DNA from 3 places in the Pradoshia sp. Z3_51 genome. Region 3 is predicted to be linked to each of the others. Evidence: riboswitches for the same ligand, from Rfam matches in the RefSeq annotation. Region 3 holds a riboswitch; each other region holds the start of a gene.
What was found. A riboswitch is a leader RNA that binds a small molecule or an ion and turns the genes downstream of it on or off. The one in region 3 is predicted to bind S-adenosylmethionine.

Region 1: linked by a shared signal. The riboswitch ahead of AC4BHA_RS02110 (bifunctional homocysteine S-methyltransferase/methylenetetrahydrofolate reductase) and the one ahead of AC4BHA_RS09735 (methionine ABC transporter ATP-binding protein) in region 3 are both predicted to bind S-adenosylmethionine.
Region 2: linked by a shared signal. The riboswitch ahead of AC4BHA_RS13070 (O-acetylhomoserine aminocarboxypropyltransferase/cysteine synthase family protein) and the one ahead of AC4BHA_RS09735 (methionine ABC transporter ATP-binding protein) in region 3 are both predicted to bind S-adenosylmethionine.

Annotation. Positions count from the first base shown of each region.
Region 1 covers NZ_JBZAJC010000001.1:476,080-478,349, reverse strand. The annotation lists gene AC4BHA_RS02115 (class I SAM-dependent methyltransferase) at 1-495, opposite strand, end outside; SAM riboswitch class I at 620-721, shown strand; gene AC4BHA_RS02110 (bifunctional homocysteine S-methyltransferase/methylenetetrahydrofolate reductase) at 816-2,270, shown strand, end outside.
Region 2 covers NZ_JBZAJC010000006.1:107,617-109,886, forward strand. The annotation lists gene AC4BHA_RS13070 (O-acetylhomoserine aminocarboxypropyltransferase/cysteine synthase family protein) at 1-1,069, opposite strand, end outside; SAM riboswitch class I at 1,156-1,262, opposite strand; gene AC4BHA_RS13075 (DUF5677 domain-containing protein) at 1,553-2,270, shown strand, end outside.
Region 3 covers NZ_JBZAJC010000004.1:74,314-76,583, forward strand. The annotation lists gene AC4BHA_RS09730 (YrzE family protein) at 1-828, opposite strand, end outside; SAM riboswitch class I at 1,058-1,169, shown strand; gene AC4BHA_RS09735 (methionine ABC transporter ATP-binding protein) at 1,292-2,270, shown strand, end outside.

The sequences.
Region 1 (2,270 bases), on a different contig from region 3:
ATCGGCAAATGCATAAGCCTGTTCTTCAGTTGCTTCTTCCTGCCTTGGCTGTACGGTTATAGTCAGTTTTCCATTCTCTTTTAATAAAGAATGTATTTTTTGAATACAAGCCTCTTGATTTTCCCATAATGGATAACTATTTACACTGAATATTTTATCGTACACTATTGGATTGGGAATCTCGAGAACAGTTCCATTAAACAAACGAAGCTGATTGCGGTTGAGTTGTTCTTGATTACGCTTGCTCGCATTGTTCACCATTTCTTCTGATGGATCGACACCATCAATTTGGATGGTTGGGTACTTCTTAAAAAGCATATGCATTCCTTCACCTGGACCAAAGCCAACTTCAAGCAGTGTGTCATTTGGGGTAATAGACAATTGATCAAATGTCCATTCATATAATTCCTCATTTTCGTAGGCCATTATTTTACCTGCAATCTTTCCGAGGACACCAGTTGGATTTTTAAACTGATTTGTTATTATTTCCTTCATCTAACATCACTCCTATCCCATACATACCCAAAATACTGAATCGTTAACTCTTTTGGGTTAATTATCAAAATAGATTGAAATAACTGAAAATTTATAGTAAATTAAGTAAATATATAATTTCATATTCTTATCTAGAGAGATGGAGGGACTGGCCCGTTGAAATCTCAGCAACCTGGATGGTAATCCAAGGTGCTAAATCCAGCAAGCAATGCTTGAGAGATGAGAGACCTTAGGAAAGAGGGCTTTCATGATGAAAGCTCTTTTCTATTAGTCTGTTTTCCTCATCAGAGACATTAACCAACTAATTAGGGGGAAAGACAGTGAAACTACTGGAAACGTTAAATGAAAAAATTCTAGTCGCAGATGGGGCGAGTGGAACACTTTTATATTCATTTGGAATTGATAGTTGCTTTGAAGAGCTTAATTTGACAAACCCCAATCAGATCAAAAAGATGCATAGAAGTTATATTGAGGCTGGTGCTGATGTGATTCAATCGAATACATTCGGGGCAAATTTTCATAAATTAAAGCGCTATGGTCTCGAAAGGGAAGTTTCTCAAATTAATAGAGCCGGAATGAAAATAGCGAAAGATGCGGCTGATCCAAACACATTCATCATCGGCACGATTGGCGGCTTGCGGAGCTTTAGGAATTCAGAATTAACACTAACGGAAATTAAGGGATATTTCGATGAACAGCTGACCGCTTTATTGGAAGAAAAGCCGGATGGCATTTTACTTGAAACCTATTATGATTTAGACGAATTATTAACGGTAATAGAGTCGGCTAGAAAAATGAGTGATCTTCCTCTTATCGCGAATATTTCTCTGCATGAAACAGGCCTTTTGCAAAATGGTATGCATGTCAGTGAGGCGTTTTCTCTTATGAAAAAAACAGGCGCTGATGTGTTAGGCATCAATTGTCGGATGGGTCCTTATCATATGATTCGCTCATACGAAGAAGTACCTTTATTGGAAGATACCTATTATACGGCTTATCCAAACGCCAGCTTACCTGATTTATCAGATGGAAGATATGTCTATTCGACAGAAGCGGATTATTTCATTAATAGTTCAAGGCAGCTTGTGAAGCAGGGGGTCCGGCTGCTAGGTGGATGCTGTGGTACAACTCCTGCCCATATTCAGGCCATTCGTAAAGGAATCGAAGATCTTCATCCTGTAAAGGTGAAAGATTTTGTAGCCAAGCCGAAGCATCAGCCTATATCATATGAAATCATTCAATATAAACGAAAAGGTCCAGATACAATTTCAGGTAAGGCAAAAAAACAAACGACGGTTATCGTGGAGTTGGACCCACCAAAGACGTTCGGCCTGGAGGATTTTTTAATAGGAAGTCGCTACCTATTAGATTCGGGTGCCGATGCGATTACACTTGCGGATAATTCATTGGCGTCACCGAGAATATCCAATCTTGCGGTAGCGTCGATTTTACAATCAAAGTTAAATACGGTGCCTCTTGTTCACTTAACTTGTCGAGATCATAATCTGATTGGCTTGCAATCTCATTTAATGGGCATGCATTCCCTTGGATTATCAGAGGTGTTGGTGGTGACTGGGGATCCTTCAAAAATTGGTGATTTTCCGGGCGCGACTTCTGTATATGATCTTTCTTCAATGGACCTGATTTCATTGGTTAAGCAATTGAATGAGGGGCGCTCCTATTCAGGAAAATCGCTGGGTAGCCGGGCGAATTTCGATATCGCAGCTGCCTTTAATCCAAATGTAAAGTACATAGATAAAGCCGTACAGCGAATG
Region 2 (2,270 bases), on a different contig from region 3:
TACCTGCCTCACGTCCACCCTTTATTCCAAAAACAACGACTGCTCCAGCACCTTTGGGTAAATATTTCTTCGTTTTTTCGTAATCAGGGTGATCTGAATCTCCTGGATACAAGACCCACGATACAGCCGGATGCTGTTTTAAATAGTCAACTATTAATCTCGTATTGGCTACATGCTCCTTCATCCTCACATGCAGAGTTTCCAATCCGAGAATAAATTGAAAGGCATTGTACGGGCTTAAGGAAGGACCTAAATCTCTCAACAGCTGAACTCTGGCCTTCACAATAAATGCTGCTGCACCAATTGCTTCACTGTAAATCAGATCATGATAGCTTGGATCGGGTTCAGTAAAGCCCGGAAATTTAGATGAATTCCAGTCAAACTTCCCTCCATCCACTATGACCCCGCCTAATGTGGTTCCATTTCCAAGCAGCCATTTCGTAGCTGAGTGTACGACGATATCCGCTCCAAACTCAATCGGACGGGATAAATAAGGAGTTGCAAATGTATTATCAATAATTAACGGAATTCCAGCTTCATGAGCAATTTCCGCCACCCGTTCAATATCAAGAACCTGCAGGCTTGGATTTCCAATCGTTTCTCCAAAAATAGCTTTGGTCTTTGATGTAATCGCTTCTCTAAAATTTTCAATGTCACTTGGATCCACGAACCTTACGTTAATACCATACTTAGGGAGAGTATTGGCAAATAAATTGTAGGTTCCGCCGTATAGAGTGGACGCAGAGATAATTTCATCACCTGCTCCCGCAATATTTAGGATTGAGAGTGTTATAGCTGCAGCACCACTTGATACCGCTAAAGCTCCAATGCCACCTTCTAATTCTGCTATACGTTCTTCGAATACACTTGAAGTTGGATTATGGATTCTAGTATAAATATAGCCAGTTTCAGCTAATCCAAATAAATCCGCAGCATGATCTGTGTCTTTAAATAAATAAGCATTCGTCTGGTAAATCGGCACGCTTCTCGCTCCAGTTACCGAATCCTGCTGCAATCCTCCGTGTATACCTACTGTTTCAAACCGATACTTCTTTTCTTCATTTGCCATTCTACATCTCTCCATTTCATTTTAAATAGAGAAGTGAGTAAATGAAAAAAACCTCTTCACAAGAAGAGGCAGGCATTTTCCATCTCTCCTTATCTCCCGGATTTATATCCGCTGGAATTGGCACCGTGTATTATAAAAATACCGGTTGCCGGGCTTCAACGGGCCAAGCCGTACTTTATCCCCCCATGAAGAACGAAATATACTGATAGCCTTGTCCGAAATGAGTATTGTTAAGACTTTAAGACGGAAAGGACATCAAGAAAGGTTAAAATAGCAAGAAAGGGCGGTTTGCACCGCCCTTTTTTTGTACGCCTATCATATCACGCTTAAATTTCCAATTCAAGGAATATTCTGAACATTCGATAAAAAATATATTCGCACTTGAGAAAAAGTAAAATATATACAAATTTGCAGATAATTAGCACTATCTTTTTCCTTTATATGTTAAAATATTCTTAACAATGTGATAGCGAGGTGTTCAGTTTGGATAAAACGATAAATCTTTCGAACCATTTATTCTACGATGAAGTAAGAAATCAAATTGCCCTAGAAACCAAGGAATCATTGAAACTATCTGCTGACTTACTGTCCTACGTGGAAGAAGAATTATTATTGATGTTGAATGATGCGATTGCGGAAGATAACGATAATAAACTTGTAAATGAAGCACTGTTTCTATTCTTTGCTCAAGGTATTAAATCCGTGAAATCTAGCCTTATCCTTAGTACAGAAGGGTATCTAACAAATGCTGTGATGTGTGCAAGAAATTGTATTGAAACTATCTTTAATATTCATTACCTAATAGGGGATAAAAAACAGAGCGAAAGCCGAGCGAAAAAGTTTCTTTCGAATCCTACTTATTGGACAAGCCACAAAATCATAGAAAGAGCTTATATGGAACTAAACAGACCATTATATGAGCTTTATCGAGTCTTTAGTAATTACACACATTCCAACTTAATGGGAGTAAGCCAAAACATACTAGCAAACCATAATATTTCGAGCATCCCTTCCGCTGAAAAAATCCCTTACTTGATAAATATGACGAACGCTTTATTTTACTCAATGATTCTAGATATTAGTGGTCACTATCAGATAAAAAGCCAACGGTTTGATTCCATCAAATTAAATGAAGAAACACAAAATATGTTAGAAACATTTGATATTGAAAGAACTGCCTGGGATGATGTTACAAATATGT
Region 3 (2,270 bases):
TTTTACCTTAAAGCCATTTCTGGCAGAGACAAAATCACCATAAGAGCGAATATAAAATGGCGTGCCATTATCATCTACTTCAAGCTGTGAATCCCCATAGAATATGTAGGATGGATACTGTAGACGAATACGGCGCTCTGTTTCTTTATTGAAGAATGCAGAAGGAGTGTAGATCATTTCTGCATCAACAAATTTTGGGTTGGCTGATGAATCTGTAGCACTCAATATAAAGTAACCAGGAGTTTCTTTCCCTTTCAGCCATTTGAAGAATCCTGAAAATTCGACTGGAGCAATATAAACATACTCACCATCTACTTTTTGGATTTGTAAATTCCCTAATTCGTAGTAGCTCGTATTTGGTACCTGGCCAAATGCTTTTTTCATTTTATTGCGCGCGTATTGAGGAGGCACGCTGGCCGGCTTTTTATTTTCATCAAATGTTTGAATTTCTTCTTTGATGTCCATTTTAGCTATAGTATACTTTTCATCGGCATTGAACAGAAATGCCGTTAAAAAATAGAGACCGACAAGCAAACTACCTGCAAATAAAATACCCTTAATGGTTCTCTCCATACCCGTAGCAAGCATTGAACCCAGCAAGGTTAGTATGATGACAAAAATCCAAAGAGAAGAGATAGTTTGATCCAATAGGGTGAAGTAATAAAATAAAAATGCTTTAATCGTGATTAATGCAGCTAAGCTGACAAAAACAAGCAGTTTTGTTTTCCCCTTCATATGGATACGTAATTTTTCATTATTTTTGAATGGCACAAGAATAAGTGCCGATATAATCCCAATGATAATGGAATAGATGAAGATATTTCCCACAAAGTACCCCTCCTTATTTTTTCTATAATTTACCTTAATATCCTATACGAATAACTGGCCAAAATGATTCATGAATTGGAAATATTCATGAATTTTAGTTGCTGTAACTTGATTTAGGATATTCTTTATTATAAATCAAAAATATTTTAAATATTATAAATTATTATTGACATTGCTAAACAAGATAGGATATAGTTGGAAACATCAAATTTAATTGAATAGCAAGCGATTCTTATCGAGAGAAGTGGAGGGATTTGGCCCTATGATACTTCGGCAGCGGATTTTTACTATGGTAAAAATACTGTGCTAATTCCAACAAACATCTGTTTGAGAGATAAGAGGAAGCTTTAAGCGAACATATTTCTACTTGTCTTTTTATGTATATGTTCATACAAAGCCTCTTCTGTCTAATGACAGAAGGGGCTTTTTGCATTTCGAATTTTTTAGGCCTGGAGGAGAGAACATGATTGAGTTTCGAAACATAAAAAAGTCATATCAAGCAAATGGTCAAAGCGTAGATGCTCTGAGAGGCGTTCATTTAACGGTTGAAAAAGGGGATATTTTTGGAGTGGTAGGATACAGCGGGGCCGGGAAAAGTACACTTTTGCGTTTAGTTAATATGCTTGAACGGCCTACTGAGGGGGAGGTCCTTTTGAATGGTAAATCGTTTGCCAGTCTCAAAGCAAAGGAATTAAGGGCAGAGAAAAAGAAAATCGGGATGATCTTTCAACATTTCAATTTACTTCAATCTAAGACGGTATTTGATAATGTAGCGATTCCATTGATACTATCCGGCGTTCGTAAAGAAACGATTCAAAATAGAGTTCGAGAATTACTGGAGTTCGTGGGGTTATCAGCTAAGGGTCGAAGTTACCCGGATGAATTGTCAGGGGGACAGAAGCAGAGGGTTGGAATTGCGAGAGCTCTGGCCACGAATCCATCTATCCTGCTATGTGACGAAGCTACATCGGCATTGGATCCGCAGACGACCAGGGATGTTTTAGAGCTATTGAAAAAAATAAACCGAGAATACAATATAACAATTTTGCTTATTACACATGAAATGTCGGTGATTAAAGAGATATGCAATAAGGTCGCTGTCATGGAAAATGGGAGGGTTGTTGAGCAGGGTCCTGTTCTTGATATTTTTTCCAAGCCAACCACTGAGGTTGCCAAGCGGTTTGTTAGAACAGTCATTCACGACGAGATTCCGCAGAGCTTTTTGAAATCCTTAAAGGAGAATAAACCAGCAGTTTGGAAACTTAATTTTTTGGGATCTTCGTCTGGCAAGCATCTACTTTCAACAGTGGCGAAAAGTTTTGATGTCCATTTAAGTGTTCTTTCTGCCAATATTTCTGAAATACAGGAAACCCCTTTTGGGAATTTAATCGTTGAGGTCATCGGTGAAACAGAAGAAATAAAGAAGGCGATCCAATACATAG